2 regions of the Serratia sp. A07 genome follow, and region 2 is predicted to be linked to the other one. Evidence: predicted binding sites of a transcription regulator. Region 2 holds the regulator's gene; the other holds the start of a gene.
What was found. The regulator PurR, encoded in region 2, represses purine synthesis genes. The targets are predictions, from matches to a motif close to CANGCAAACGTTTGCNTG.
Positions count from the first base shown of each region.

Region 1 (7,669 bases), on a different contig from region 2:
CGCGCGGCCGATTAAAGCGGTTTGGCCCGCAGCGTCTCGCCGCTGCGCACGAAGTTGCCGGCCCCCAGATGATGAATCGTATGCAGATCCGCATTGGCGGCGGTGAAGTTCCAGCGCCCCTGCTGGAACACCCGCTCGTCCGCCGCCGCGCTCAGCACCTCGCCGAAGCAGGTGTCGTATTTTTCCTGCGCGCCGCTTTCCGGCAATAAGCGGCACTCCAGCCACGCCACGCAGCCCTGTTCGATCAGCGGCACCTGCAGGGTGGCGCTCGGCACCGCGGCGATGTGGAAGCGGGCGAACTTGTCGTCATCCAATCCGGACACGCTGCCGACCGCGTAGGTGGCGTCGATGAACATGGCCGCCGGTACGCAAATGCCGAATACGCCGCTCTCCTCGATCATTTGCCGGCTGTGCGCCCCTTTGTCCACCACGATGGCGATGCGCGGCGGGCTGAACTCCACCGGCATCGACCAGGCGGCGGCCATCACGTTGCGTTTGGCGCCGTCGCGGCTGCGGCTGGTGATCAATACCGTCGGGCCGTGGTTCAGCAGGCGGCTGGCGTGTTCGAGGGCGACAGGGCGAAAGTGGCTCATCGGGAAATCCTTGCGAGTGACTGATTGCCCAGCAGTGTAGATCTGCGCTGTGGCGGCAGGCAACGCAAGGCGCACAGAATGCGCAGCTGAGGCGCTTGTTTCCCGTCGCGCCATCCGTTATCTATAGTTAAATCAATTCGCCGCTAACGGCTCCCCCCACCTGAGGATCTTGCCTTGACGTTTTCAAAACACCCTATCGCCGCGCTGGCGCTGGCAAGCGCCGGCCTGCTGTCGGCGGGCAGCGCGCTGGCCGCTTCCGATGCGCTGGTGTACTGCACCGTCGCCTCGCCGGAATCGTTCAACCCGCAGCTCTCCAGCTCCGGGCCGACTTTTATCGCCACCTCGCAGGTGCTGTACAACCGCTTGGTAACGCTGCGCGAAAGCGATAAAACCCCCGCCCCTTCGCTGGCCACCGAGTGGAGCGTCAGCCCGGACGGCAAGACCTACACCTTCACCCTGCGCCAGGGCGTAAAATTCAACAGCAACAAATATTTCACCCCAACGCGCGACTTCAACGCCGAAGATGTGGTGTTCACCGTGATGCGGCAGAAGGATCCCGCTAACCCGTATCACAAGGTCTCCGGCGGCAACTATGAATACTTCACCGACATGGGCCTGGATAAACTGATCGCCAAGGTGGAAGCGGTGGACGAGCATCACGTACGCTTCACGCTGAGCCAGCCCAACGCCGCCTTCGTCGCCGACTGGGCGATGGATTTCGCCTCAATCCTGTCCGCCGAATACGCCGACGCCATGCTGAAAAAGGGCACGCCGGAATACGTCGACAACTGGCCGATCGGCACCGGGCCGTTCGCGCTGCAGCAGTACAAGCAAGATTCGCTGATCCGCTACATCGCCAACCCGCACTACTGGCAGGGCGAAGTGGCCAGCAAGCATCTGATCTTCTCGATTACGCCGGATCCGCAAACCCGGCTGGCCAAGCTGAAGACCAACGAATGCCAGATCATCCCCGCGCCGCTGCCGGAACAGTTCGCCGCCATCAAGGCCGACGGCAACCTGCAGCTGCACGACATCACCGGGCTGAACGTCGGCTATCTGGCGTTCAACACCCAGAAAAAACCGTTCGACAACCTGCTGGTGCGCCAGGCGCTGAGCTATGCAGTGGACAAGAAAGCGATCGTCGCCGCAGTGTTCAAAGACAGCGGCACGCCGGCCAACTCGCTGCTGCCGCCGGGCATGCTGGGCTACAACGATAAACTGCCGGAGTACGCCTACGATCCGCAGAAGGCGCGCGAGCTGCTGAAGCAGGCCGGGCTGGAGCAGGGCTTTGAGACCGACATCTGGTCGATGCCGGTACAGCGCCCCTACAACCCGAACTCGAAGCGCATCGCCGAGATGATCCAGAGCGACTGGGCGAAGGTGGGCGTGAAAGCCAAGATCGTCACCTGGGAGTGGGGCCAGTATCTGGCCGGGCTGCGCAAAGGCGAACAGCAGAGCGCGCTGTACGGTTGGGTGTCGGACAACGGCGATCCGGATAACTTCGCCACCCTGCTCGGCTGCGCCGGGGTGCAGAGCGGCGCCAACGTGGCGCGCTGGTGCGATAAGGATTACGACAGCCTGATCCAGCAGGCGATTCAGGAAAATCAGCCGCAGGCGCGCGCCAAGCTGTATCAACAGGCGCAGGTGATCTTCGCCAAACAGGCGCCGTGGCTGCCGCTGGCCACCGGCAAAGTGTTCTACGCCACCCGCAGCAACCTGAGCGGCTACGTGGTGGACGTGAACGGCAGCGACTTCGCCAAGGCCAAATTGAACTGATCCCAGGCGCCGCGGCGAGAGCTGCGGCGCTACCCGCCTCATCGCTTAATAAGCTGCCAGCCTCTGAACCTACCGCGCATTAACTTCACAACTTACGATGCCAGCTCCCTCCCCTGCCGCCAGGCATTTAATCCACTAAGTTCATAGCTTAATAAGCGGCGTAATCCCTGGCATTTTGCTTAAACTGCACGCAGGCGCTTTCCTCGCCTGTAACATTTCGTTACCATCGGCACACAGACCCTTTAACATCAAAAGGTAACCCGGTGCAGAACACCTACATGCCGTGGCAAATTCGCCTGCACTGGCTGGTGGCGATCCTGCTGGTCATCACCTGCGTCACCATCGAGCTGCGCGGCTTTGCCGAACCGGGCAGCGCCCCCTGGTACGTGCTGGTTGTCACCCACTTCAGCTGCGGCGTAACGGTGTTTGCGCTGATGATCGCCCGCCTGTTCCTGCGCTGGCGCCACCCTTCGCCCGCTATCGTGCCCAAACCGCCGAAGTGGCAAACCGGCCTGGCGCACCTGACGCACACCCTGATTTACCTGCTGCTGCTAACGCTGCCGGTACTGGGGGTGTACTCGCGCTATCTGGGCGGCAAGGAGTGGTATCTGTTCGGCCTGCCGATGCCGTTCGCCGACGTGGCGGATCGGCCGCAGGCGCGGATGATTATCGGCTGGCACAAAACGCTGGCGTCGTTCGGCTACTGGCTGATCGGCCTGCATGCTGCCGCCGCGCTGTTCCACCACTATATCGTCAAGGACAATGCGCTGGTGCGCATGCTGCCACTGATGAAAAAGCGCTGACTACCCGGCGCCAGGGATGAATTTTCGGGCCACGCCCGCTGACAGGGAATGACATGCAAACCCAATTTTTTCATGTGACCGTCGAGCAATGCGCTAGCCAACAGACGGCGCCCGACAACCTGGTGAGGATCATCGCTTCCGGCCAGACGTTCTTTTTTTACCGTGACGACTTCAGCGACAGCGAAAATCTGCTGGCCAGGCTCGCCGCCGGCGATCGGGTGAAGATTGGCGCCCACCGCCTGCAAGACGGCAGCTATTGGCTGCACTGGCTGCTGCACGGCACGAAAGGCCGGCTGGAGCCAGACAGAACGCTGAAATACAAGCTGAAATACTTCGCCCTGCTGGTGCTGGGCGCGGCGCTCACCGGCGGTTTCCCGGCGGCCTTTTTCATCATGGACCGGGAAGATTCCTGGCTGACTATTGTCCTGTTCTTTATCGCCATCATCGCCGGCCTTATCGGCATCGGCCTGGTGCTGTTCGTCGGTTCGGAGCTCCTGCTGATCGCGCACCGCGGCCGCAGGCGCCTGCTCAGGGCGCTGGATCGCGTGCTGCTGGGGCAAGACGTCACGCCGCCCGGCTCACTCAGCCTGAAAATTTCCGGCATCAAATACCGGGCCGTCCGTGCAGACGCAACGCCAGTGCCCACAACGCAACAAACCGAGTTCCCCCTCCCTGACGGCGTCGAGGCCTCCGGCATCGAGACGGTCAACGCCCTGAGCTACGAACTCCTCCACTATGAGATCCCGCGGCAGGTGCAGTATTTGGACACTTATGCGTGGCGCCAGAAGGAGACGCACTTCGCGTTGACGACCCGCGCGCTCAACGTCCCCAATACCAAACTGCATCCGGTATTTCGTCGGCAACATCCGCTTTTCATCGCCAAAGGCGATTCGCTGCAGGTGCTGTATTGCGAGAACGACACCGTCCCCGAGCTGCCTACGGTGCGTGGGATCATCAATCACCGCGATCGCCAGACCTATCTCATCGGCGGCAGCCGCTACTTCACCGAAGCCGGCCTTAACCTGAGCGCGCGCGTCGTCTTCATCCTCGGCGCGATCATGATGTGTTTGATGCTCGGCCTGATCGTGTGGGATAACGCCGATACCCCAGCGGGCGTTTACCTGGATGCCTGGACCCTGAAGCGCCTCGGCAGTGAATTGCCGCCGATTCTGCTGCTGCTGATGCTGATGATCAGCGGCCTGGCGCTGCTGATCGAGGGCTTCGCCCAGATCTGTCGCCTCTACGCTTTTGAGCAGCACCGCACGTTTAAGACGTTCAAATACCTGCGCAATCTGCGCCGCAGGCTATGGCGGCAGGAGCAGGTGACGGAGCTGAAATGATGACGTTAGCGCTTTATAAAAGACCCCTTATTATCCTGACGCTGTTTTTGGCCAGCGCGCTGGGCGTCTATTTTCTCGCCCCTGAACAACGCTATGCGCAGTGGCAATGGACTCAGAGCGACGAGGCCTTGCCGACGATAGCCCGTTACGATCTCATCCACAGCTACCCGGCGCAGGACGGCGCTCTGCTGCTCATCAGCAAAAGGAGCGAACGCGGGGCTTACAATAGCTTTTACGGCTGGGCGGCCAACTACCTCAGCCAGGTGTTATTCACCGGCCCGAAGGGGCTGCAGATGCTGGGGCAACTCGACGAGTTGATCTACGATGCGGTTTGCGTCGAGCAGGAGTGCGTGCTTTTTCTGTCCAAGGGACGCAGGCTGGTCGATGTGCAACGGGGCACCATCGGGCCACTGATCCCCTGGCCGGAGGGTGACGACAACCTGCCTTCCTTTATCGGCGGCAAACTGGTGGCGCAGCCGGGGAAACGCGCGCTGTATTTCATCAGCAACGAAGGCGTATTCTACAGCCCGGACTTTGGCGCCCATTGGCGGCAAACGCTGGACCTGCCGGCACAGTTGGAAGCGCGGCAGCTGCTGGGCTTTGAGCGCGGCGAGGAGGACTCACCGACGGCTAACGCCTCCGGTAAGCGCAAATCCATGCCCGAGATCTTTACCGCCGTTGATGGCGATCGCGTGCTGTTTTGGATGAACCCGGTGCTCGGTTCCGGCGCCTTGCACATCGCCGTTAACGGCAAAACCGGCGAGGTGGCCGAACCGCATTGGCTCGCGGTGCGCGTCAAGGAAAGCGCGCAGGCTCCGGATGGCGGCATCTACCTGATCGCGCAAACGCTGGACAGAGGGCTATATCAGATCCTGCGCTATCAGTCCGACGGCCGGCTACAGGTGATGCTGGAGACCGGTTACAAGTCGCTGTATCAGCTGTGGGCCGGCAACAAAACGCTGGTCGCCCAAACGGATAACGGCGATGCGCGCCTTTCGCTGATTTTCGATCTGCGCTCATCCGACGTGCGCTACCGCCAGCCGTTGGAGTATAGATACAACGGGCGCGACGACGCACGTCAGACCGTGATCGAACCGGAAAGCCACTATGGCGATGACGGGAAGACCCCGCCACTGCCCTACTTCGTTCGCTATCGTTCCACCACGCCGTGAACATGAGGAACCTGCCATGCTGCTAGGTTATGGCGCCGGCGCCGCAGGATTGCTGGCGCTGTTGTTGGCCCTGCTGCTCACCGGTATCCTGCTCACCTGGTGGGGCTGGCGCTACATCGCCGCCCGCTGCGGCCGACCGCGACCGCCGCTCTCCTGGGGCGGCTATCTGCTGGCCTCGGCGCTGGCGGTCTACCCGGTGGCGTGCGCGCTGATGCTGATCGGCATGGCCATCCAGGACATCAAGAGCCAGCGGGCGGAAGAACGCTGGAATCAACGCAGCTACCTGACGCTCGACGAGGCAAAACCGTTTGGTGAAATCACGCTGCCGAAGGGAAGCTGGGTAAATCGCCAGGAGCCACGCCTGCCCGGCACCGAAGACAGCCCCATCACGATGGACGGCGTGACCGCCGTGCGTTTTCCTCAGCCGCAGAGCGTGGCCGGCGTGCCGATCATCGCCTTTGAGGTTTTACCGCCGGTGATGGAGCTGGCGAGCGCGCACACCTTTACCCGCCCGAGCGGCCAAAGGGTGCGCTGCGAAGCCGGTTTGCTGGTCACCTTCTTGTTGCCGCCGGATCGGCCGGCTCCGCAATGGGAGGAGTGGCAGGCCGGGCTGCCTGCGGCAGCGTTTCGGCCCAGCAGTTGGGCCTTTAGGGAGTGCTTCTCCGGCAGCCCGATCGCCGTACTGACCTTGCACAACGGCGAAGTCAGGGTGCTGCCCTAAGCCTTACGCCGTGGCGTTGGGCAAGCGCACGGTCACGCGGTTATTGGCCGTGGGCAGCTGCAGCGGCGCTTCCTGCCAGCTCACCGCGATAACCAAGACCGGCGGCGCCGCTACGCGCGGCGCACGCCCGTCGGGCCCCACGCCGTAGGCATCCCATTCAATCACGAACACCCCGCCGTCTTGCGGCTCGACCCGCTCGACGAAAAAAGTGGTGTCCGAACCGCGCCCGCCCGCCGGTTTGTGCGCGTGAGAGAGCAAGCTGAACCACTCGCCGGCGAAGTGCAGATGGTACAGACCATCGACGATATGCTCACCGTGGAACTGGCAGCCGCCGACGCTCAAGCCGTCGCCCGCCGGGGATTCCGCCACGCGATCGAGATCGCGCACGAAGAGATTGGTCGGCCTGTGATCCAGCAACAGCTCATAAGGCGGCGCATGCAGCAACGCGGTAGGATCGTCCGCATGGCGCAAATCCGTCGGCAACATCGAGCGCGCCGCCAGCGCCCGCCCGCTGGATAAGGCGATCGCCAGACGATCCGCCGGATCCTCAGTCCACTGAGGCACCCACAGACCGCGCAGCTGACGCAGCGGCGTAGCCTCCGCCTGCCGACACCTCGCCCGCAGCCGCGCCAGCGCCTCAGCGGAACCGGCGGCCAACGCGTCCTGCTCGCCATCGGTCAATGCAGGCAGCGCGTACACCACTCGGGCGGCAGGCTCGTACACCGTCAGCCCCTCACCCTCGCGGCTGCGGGTCGGGATCAGGCGCAGCTTGCCGCCGTCCACGTCCTGCGGCGCGGCACAGGCGCTATGCACAATCGCCCCGTCACGCAGCAGCAGCGTCCAAAAATTGGGGCCGCCCATGCCCAGCTCCCCCACGCCGCCAATCTGCCGATCGCTGTCGCCGGCGTGCGCCATCTCAATCGGCTGCGAGCGCCAGTCGGTCTTGCGCCATTCTGCCGCCTCTGCGGGGTCTTGCGCGCTTTTAGCGGCGTACTTCGCCCATTGCAGCACGGCAAACAGCGCGATGCACAGCACGCCGAAAACCGGGTGATCCTGCCAAATCAACAACCAACCGACGATCAAAAGGGCCCAGGCGGCCATGGCGATATCCTTTTCCACGAGAAAACCGCCTGATTCTAGCTCAGGCGGTTAGCGGGGTTGAAAAATATCGCCATCAGGCCAGGCGCTATTTGCCCTTGGCCTGGAACAGCTGGTTCACCAAGGTCGTCGCCGGCATATCCAGCGCCCCGTACAGTTCACCGGC
Region 1 is NZ_JBZXDO010000003.1:40,584-48,252, reverse strand. It holds gene AC4PR2_RS03910 (winged helix-turn-helix transcriptional regulator) at 1-15, shown strand, start outside; gene AC4PR2_RS03905 (flavin reductase family protein) at 12-593, opposite strand; gene AC4PR2_RS03900 (ABC transporter substrate-binding protein) at 768-2,369, shown strand; gene cybB (cytochrome b561) at 2,648-3,172, shown strand; gene AC4PR2_RS03890 (hypothetical protein) at 3,226-4,512, shown strand; gene AC4PR2_RS03885 (hypothetical protein) at 4,509-5,684, shown strand; gene AC4PR2_RS03880 (hypothetical protein) at 5,701-6,405, shown strand; gene AC4PR2_RS03875 (hypothetical protein) at 6,409-7,524, opposite strand; gene AC4PR2_RS03870 (isochorismatase family protein) at 7,592-7,669, opposite strand, start outside.
Region 1: cybB (cytochrome b561) is a predicted target of PurR. The motif match lies at 2,557-2,574, and genes of this name have one in related genera.

Region 2 (7,669 bases):
CTGCACTTCCACGTGGAGCCTTTCGAGGGCGCCAACCTGCAGCCGGAAGCGCTGGCGTTCAACGGCATCGATCCGCACAACCCGCTGCGCGGCGCGGTCAGCGAATATGACGCGCTGCACGCCATTTTCAAAGCGGTGCGCAAAGGGCTCAAGGATCGCGGTTGTAACCGGGCCATTATCGTGGCACACAACGCCAACTTCGATCACAGCTTCCTGATGGCCGCGGCCGAGCGCGCCGGCCTGAAGCGCAACCCGTTCCATCCGTTCGCCACCTTCGACACCGCCGCGCTGAGCGGCCTGGTGCTGGGCCAAACGGTGCTGGCGAAAGCCTGCATCGCCGCCGGCATGCCGTTCGACAGCAGCCAGGCGCACTCCGCCCTGTACGACACCGAACAAACCGCCCTGCTGTTTTGCGAGCTGGTTAACCGCTGGAAACGTCTCGGCGGCTGGCCGCTGCCCGCCGGCGACCTCGCCGAATAAGCCCAATAAAAAAGGCGGCCCAGTTTGCACTGGCGCCGCCCATTGCGCGATAACCGCAAGCCTGTCGATTAAGACTGTTGGTCTTCCTGCGCTTTATACTTTTCCGCAGTTTCTTTGATCAGCTGCTGCAGTTCGCCGCGCTGATACATCTCGATGATGATATCGCAACCGCCGACCAGCTCACCGTCTACCCACAGCTGCGGGAACGTCGGCCAGTTGGCATATTTTGGCAGCTCGGCGCGGATGTCCGGGTTTTGCAGAATATCCACGTAGGCGAAACGCTCGCCGCAGGCGGACAGCGCTTGCACAGCCTGTGCGGAGAAGCCGCAGCTCGGCAGCTTAGGCGAACCTTTCATGTACAGCAGAATCGGGTTTTCAGCGATCTGGTGCTGAATTTTTTCAAGTGTCGTCGTCATTTATTGCTTCCTCAAGCCACATTTCATGGCTACAACATGCATCACGCGGGCTATTGTAGCGGCTGGAACAGTCGCAAGAAAACGCCATCTTTTGCAAGGATATTCGCCCGCCGCCGATCGCGTTTCACCGGCCACGTCATTCCGGTCAAAACATACGTCGAGAATAACATTTTTAATCCGACCATTTCACTAATATATTGCGTCGCGATGACGGCGAGGATTAATTATATCCCCACCGCCAACTGGCGCTTTTTCATACATCAACAGGCTGATTTTGAACCAAAAAAAATGTCATTAACGTTTTCTCACAATATGGATTATTATTTATGAGTTCTTCGCTGTTTTATATGGCGAAATTCGGGAATACTGTAACTCTTTCGATATCCGTTTCGGGGCCAAGGTTGGTGACGTCGACATGCGTTTAATTCTTACGCTCTTTGCGCTGCTGTTTACGCAGCTCTTCTTCAATTTGGCGCACGCTGCGCCACAGGCGCGTGTTGCCGCCGAGCAGCGTAAAAGCCATGCCAATGAAGCGCGGCCCGATGACCGCAGAAAAAAGAAAGCGGACAAAGCCGCCAAAAAAGCCAAAGTGACGGCCCCCGAGAAAAAAACCAAGACCGCCAAGGCAAAAAGCGAGAAAAGCGCGAAAAAGATCGTCAGCGCCAAACCCAAGGCCAAAGCGCAGAAAACCGCCAAGATTAAAGTCACCCCGCCGAAAAAAGGCTATAAAAAAGGCTATGGTCGCCACCGCGAAGCCGGTATGGCCACCGCCAAACTGGCGCGTGAAGAAAAGCCGTTGAAACTCAGCCCCGCGCACAAAAAACGCTACCAGCACGCCAAGCAGACCGCGATGGCCAAGCTGATGGGACAGATGGGCAAACCTTACCGCTGGGGCGGCAGCTCGCCGCGCACCGGCTTCGATTGCAGCGGCCTTATCTATTACGCCTATAAAGACGTAGTGAAAATCAAGATGCCGCGCACCGCCAACGAGATGTATCACCTGCGCGATGCGGCGCCGATCAAGAAAAGCGAACTGGAAAGCGGCGATCTGGTGTTCTTCCGCATCAACAACCGCGGCGTGGCGGACCATGTCGGCGTCTACCTCGGTAACGGCAAGTTCATCCAGTCGCCGCGCACCGGTGAAGAGATCCGCATCAGTCAGCTCGACAACGACTATTGGCAGAACCACTACATCGGCGCACGCCGCGTAGTGACGCCGAAAACCATTCGTTAATGCCCTGTTCTGCGCGGTTGCGGCCCCGGTCGCAACCGCCTGCTCAAGCTATCGTCCATCGCACTTCCCCACGCGCATTTCTCGCTTTTCCTCCTGTTTTTTATGATGAAAATTGTTAAGATTGAATGACCACAATAAAAAACGGCCCATACGGCTCTCGCCCCGGCGGGAAGCGAATGGCGCTGTAAAGGAGGAAGCAATGTCGTTTGAATTACCTGCATTACCGTATGAGAAAAACGCGCTCGAGCCGCACATCTCCGCCGAGACCCTGGAATACCACTACGGCAAACACCACAACACCTACGTGGTTAACCTGAACAACCTGGTGAAAGGCAGCGAGTTCGAAGGCAAATCGCTCGAAGAGATCATCAAGACCTCTAACGGCGGCGTCTTCAACAACGCCGCGCAGGTGTGGAACCACACCTTCTACTGGCACTGCCTGTCGCCACAGGGCGGCGGTGAACCGCAGGGCGAACTGGCGGCGGCAATCGTCAAATCCTTCGGCTCTTTCGCTGCGTTCAAAGAGCAGTTCACCGATGCCGCAGTGAAAAACTTCTGTGCAGGCTGGACCTGGCTGGTGAAAAAACCGGACGGCGCGCTGGCGATCGTCAACACCTCCAACGCGGCCACCCCGCTGACCGGTGAAGACAAACCACTGCTGACCGTTGACGTATGGGAACACGCGTATTACATCGATTACCGCAATGCGCGTCCAAAATACCTGGAAAACTTCTGGGCGTTGGTCAACTGGACCTTCGCAGCGGAAAACCTGGCGTAAGCGCAGGTTCTGAGGTGATAAGGCGCAGCCAAGCTGCGCCTTTTTTATAACCGGGGGTAAATCAGTTCAACGCGGCAACGAAGCTGAAAGCGATAATGACCGCCAATGCGCAGACGGTGGTGAACAGCGACATCTTCAATTCGGTATCCATGACAACTCCTTTAAAATGGGCTTTCCTAAGCATAAAAGGCGCACAATTAGTACGTCAAATCATTTTCCCACAGTTCGCCGATTAAATCTTGTTATCATTTCCCGGTTTATAATCTCGATTACCTCTTCCACTTTTGTTCAATATGCGACAAAATTCGCAGTTCACAACTGCGTACCGGCATCCATGCCCCTCCTGATTAAGCGCTGAAGACTTCAACACACTAAAAACTCAGTTTTCGCTTCTCTGGAGAAGGATCTACGTAGGCAAACGATTAACATCACACTTACATGCTGTAAACATGTGAGTTCAGGAGTCATTCCTTACATGGCAACGATTAAAGATGTGGCCAAACGCGCGGGCGTTTCCACCACCACCGTTTCGCACGTCATCAATAAGACTCGTTTCGTCGCCGAAGAGACCAAAGCGGCCGTGTGGGCCGCCATCAAAGAACTGCACTACTCGCCGAGCGCCGTGGCGCGCAGCCTGAAAGTCAATCACACCAAGTCGATCGGCCTGCTGGCCACCTCGAGCGAAGCGCCCTACTTTGCCGAAGTGATCGAGGCGGTGGAAAACAGCTGCTACAGCAAAGGCTACACCCTGATCCTGTGCAACTCGCACAACAATCTCGACAAGCAGCGCGCCTACCTGGCGATGCTGGCGCAAAAGCGCGTCGACGGCCTGCTGGTCATGTGCTCCGAGTACCCCGATCAGCTGCTGGGCATGCTGGAAGACTACCGCAACATCCCGATGGTGGTGATGGACTGGGGCGCCGCGCGCGGCGACTTCACCGACACCATCATCGATAACGCGTTCGAAGGCGGCTATCTGGCCGGCCGTTACCTGATCGAGCGCGGCCACCGCGATATCGGCGCCATTCCGGGCCAGCTGTCGCGCAATACCGGCGGCGGCCGTCACCAGGGCTTTATGAAGGCGCTGCAGGAAGCGCATATCGACATTCGCGAAGAGTGGATCGTCCAGGGTGACTTCGAGCCGGAGTCCGGCTACAAGGCGATGCACCAAATCCTGTCGCAAAAGCAGCGGCCGACCGCGGTATTCTGCGGCGGCGACATCATGGCGATGGGCGCCATCTGCGCCGCCGACGAGCTGGGGCTGCGGGTGCCGCAGGATATTTCCGTGATCGGCTACGACAACGTGCGCAACGCCCGCTACTTCACCCCGGCGCTGACCACCATTCACCAGCCTAAAGAACGCCTGGGCGAAATGGCCTTCACCATGCTGCTGGATCGCATCATCAGCAAACGCGAAGAGTCGCAGGTGATCGAAGTGCATCCGAAGCTGATTGAACGCCGCTCGGTCGCCGACGGCCCGTTCATCGACTACCGCCGCTAATCCCCCGCGCCGGAAGCCTGCGCGGCTTCCGGTTCCGCCTCGCTCAGCCACTCCTGGTTCAGCGTCTCCCCATCGCCCAGATACGCCAGCAGCCAGCTCATCGCCGGTGAGGGTTTATCCTGCTGCCAGGTCAGGCAGCAAGGGCTGGCGGGAAACGGCTGCTGCAGCTGCAACGCCTTCAGCTCACCGCGCTGCACCCGCGGCAGCGCCCGATGTGCCGGCATCATGCCGACGCACAGCCCGGCGCACAAACAGTCGAGCGCCGAAGTCCAGTCCGGCACCACCAGCCGCCGCTGGTTATCCAGCGTCCAGGTGACGCGCTTGGGCAGATTGCGCGAGGTGTCCTCCAGGCAAAGCGAAGGGTACGGCCGCAGCTGATCGTCATTCAGCGGGCCTGTCAGTTGCGCCAGCGGGTGCTGCGGGCTGACCACGCACAGCCAGTTCATATAGCCCATGTCGCGGAAGGCGAAGCCGCCGCCGACCGGCACCGCACGGGTGGCGCCGATCGCCATGTCCGCCCTGCCGTCCACCAAGGCATCCCACACGCCGTTGAACACCTCGGGTTGCAGCATCAGTTCGACGTCGGGGAAATGACGGTAGAAATCCAGCACCAGTTGGCGGCTGCGCTGCGGTTTGACGATGATGTCCACCGCGATATTCAGCTGGCCGCGCCACCCGTTGGCCACCTGCTGACAGTGGCGGCGGGTGTCGAGCATTTTTTTGATAACAACTCGCGCATCTTTGATAAACAGCGCGCCGGCCGGCGTCAACTCCACATCGCGGTGACGCCGCTCAAACAGCGGCACCGCCAGCCATTGCTCCAGCTGCCGTACGGTATAGCTCACCGCCGACGGCACCCGGTGCAGTTCCTGCGCCGCCGCGCTGAAACTGCCGGTGCGCGCCACCGCGTCGACCACTTCAAGAGAATATTCAGACCACATCGCTTTGCCTTCAATTTTTTTAACAGCACTTTGCAAATATTACCGTTTCACAAGCAGAGATCCAGCCGGATACACTGGCCGGCGCTAAAAACCTGCGACATTAAAATATTAACGAGAAATACCATGCGAAATTCCTTTGGCTTTATGTTCTACCTCGCCGGCCTGAGCATGCTGGGTTATCTGGCGACCGATATGTACCTGCCCGCCTTCGGCGCCATGCGGGAAGAACTGCAAATTTCCGCCGGCGCGGTGAGCGCCAGCCTGAGCATCTTCCTGGCCGGCTTCGCCTTCGCGCAGCTGCTGTGGGGGCCGCTCTCCGACCGTCTGGGCCGCAAACCGGTCTTATTGATCGGCCTGACGCTGTTCGCTCTCGGCTGCCTGGGCATGCTGTGGGTAGAGAACGCCGTGCAGCTCTGGATCCTGCGCTTTATTCAGGCCGTCGGCGTCTGTTCCGCCGCCGCCATCTGGCAAGCGCTGGTGGTCGACCGCTATCGCGAAGGCCAGGCCAATCGCGTATTCGCCACCATCATGCCGCTGGTGGCGCTGTCGCCGGCGCTGGCGCCGCTGCTGGGCGCCTGGCTGTTGAACCACGCCAGCTGGCGCGCGATCTTCGCCGTGCTGCTGGCCATCACCGTACTGCTGCTGCTGCCGACGCTGATGCTCAAAGAGCGCGCCAAAACGCAGCCCACCGCCGAGGCGCCAAAAAACGGCGTCAGCTTCTGGCGACTGTTGAAATCCCCGGTGTTCAGCGGCAACGTCACCATGTACGCCGCCTGCTCGGCAGGCTTCTTCGCCTGGCTGACCGGCTCGCCGTTCATCCTCGGTGATATGGGCTATGGCCCGAGCGACATCGGTCTGAGCTATGTGCCGCAGACGCTGGCTTTCCTGCTGGGGGGCTATGGCTGCCGCGCCGCGCTCAAGCGCATCAATGGCAAAACCCTGCTGCCGTGGCTGCTGGTAGCTTATGGTGTCAGCATGGTGGCGCTGTATCTGGTGGCGACCCTGACCGCACCGACGCTCACCACGCTGCTGATCCCGTTCTGCGTGATGGCGCTGGTCAACGGCGCCGGCTATCCGATCATGGTGGCGAATGCGCTGATGCCGTTCCCGGAAAGCAGTGGCAAGGCCGCCGCGCTGCAAAATACGCTGCAGCTGGGGCTGTGTTTTGTGGCGAGCATGCTGGTGTCGGCGTTCATTGCCCAGCCGCTGTTGGCGACGGTGACGGTAATGGTATCGACGGTGATCCTGGCCGCGCTGGGGTATTTCCTGCAGCGGGGAAAAGCCGTTGACGCGCAGCAAAAGGCGCAGCGGGAACATGCTAACTCAGCGTCATAATTACCAAGTTTAATAATCACTTAAAGAATATGCGTGCCGAGTGCGATTTACAGTTGAGTCAACGCCTCGGCACGCCTATACTCAAAAACAACCTTGTAAAGTAACACCTTATAATCTCTATATCTCAATTAGCACTTGTGTACGCGCTTTGCGTCACACTCTTTTTTAAGGATGCGTTTATCCCGCGCCGTTCGCGCCGGGTCGTTTCTTTAAATTTCCTCTGTTCATAGTCGGATATCAGACGCCGCGGGCCTATTTTCCGCCGGTAAACGTATGCACCCGCAGAAATTGTCTAAGCTGTTTCCTAACGGGTCATCAGTCAGAAGAAGGTGATGGAGAAGCTATGAGTTCATCGTGTATAGAAGATCTGAGCATCCAGGACAATCAGTGGTACCGTATCGCGCATGAAATGCTCGGCCTGGCCGGCATTGAAATCAACGGATCGCGCCCCTTCGATATTCAGGTTAAAAACCCCGATTTCTTTAAACGCGTCCTGCAGCAAGGGTCGCTGGGGCTGGGCGAAAGCTATATGGACGGCTGGTGGGAATGCGAGCGGCTGGATATGTTCTTCCAGCGCGTGGTCAGCGCCGGGCTGGAGAAGAAACTCCCCCACCACCTGAAAGATACCCTACGTATCGCCGCCGCGCGCCTGACCAACCTGCAATCGAAAAAGCGCGCCTGGATCGTCGGCAAAGAACATTACGATCTCGGCAACGATCTGTTTACCCTGATGCTCGATCCTTACATGCAATATTCCTGCGGCTACTGGAAAGACGCCACCACGCTGGAGGAAGCGCAGGAAGCGAAGCTGCGGATGATCTGCGAAAAACTGCAGCTGCAGCCAGGTATGCGCCTGCTGGACATCGGCTGCGGCTGGGGCGGTCTTTCCGCCTATGCGGCGAAGCATTACGGCGTGTCGGTAGTCGGCGTAACCATTTCTGCCGAACAGCAGAAGCTGGCTCAGGCGCGCTGCGCCGGGCTGGA
Region 2 is NZ_JBZXDO010000006.1:141,252-148,920, forward strand. It holds gene rnt (ribonuclease T) at 1-480, shown strand, start outside; gene AC4PR2_RS09015 (Grx4 family monothiol glutaredoxin) at 549-896, opposite strand; gene AC4PR2_RS09020 (C40 family peptidase) at 1,312-2,130, shown strand; gene sodB (superoxide dismutase [Fe]) at 2,330-2,908, shown strand; gene cydH (cytochrome bd-I oxidase subunit CydH) at 2,970-3,059, opposite strand; gene purR (HTH-type transcriptional repressor PurR) at 3,384-4,409, shown strand; gene punR (DNA-binding transcriptional activator PunR) at 4,406-5,350, opposite strand; gene punC (purine nucleoside transporter PunC) at 5,474-6,685, shown strand; gene cfa (cyclopropane fatty acyl phospholipid synthase) at 7,029-7,669, shown strand, end outside.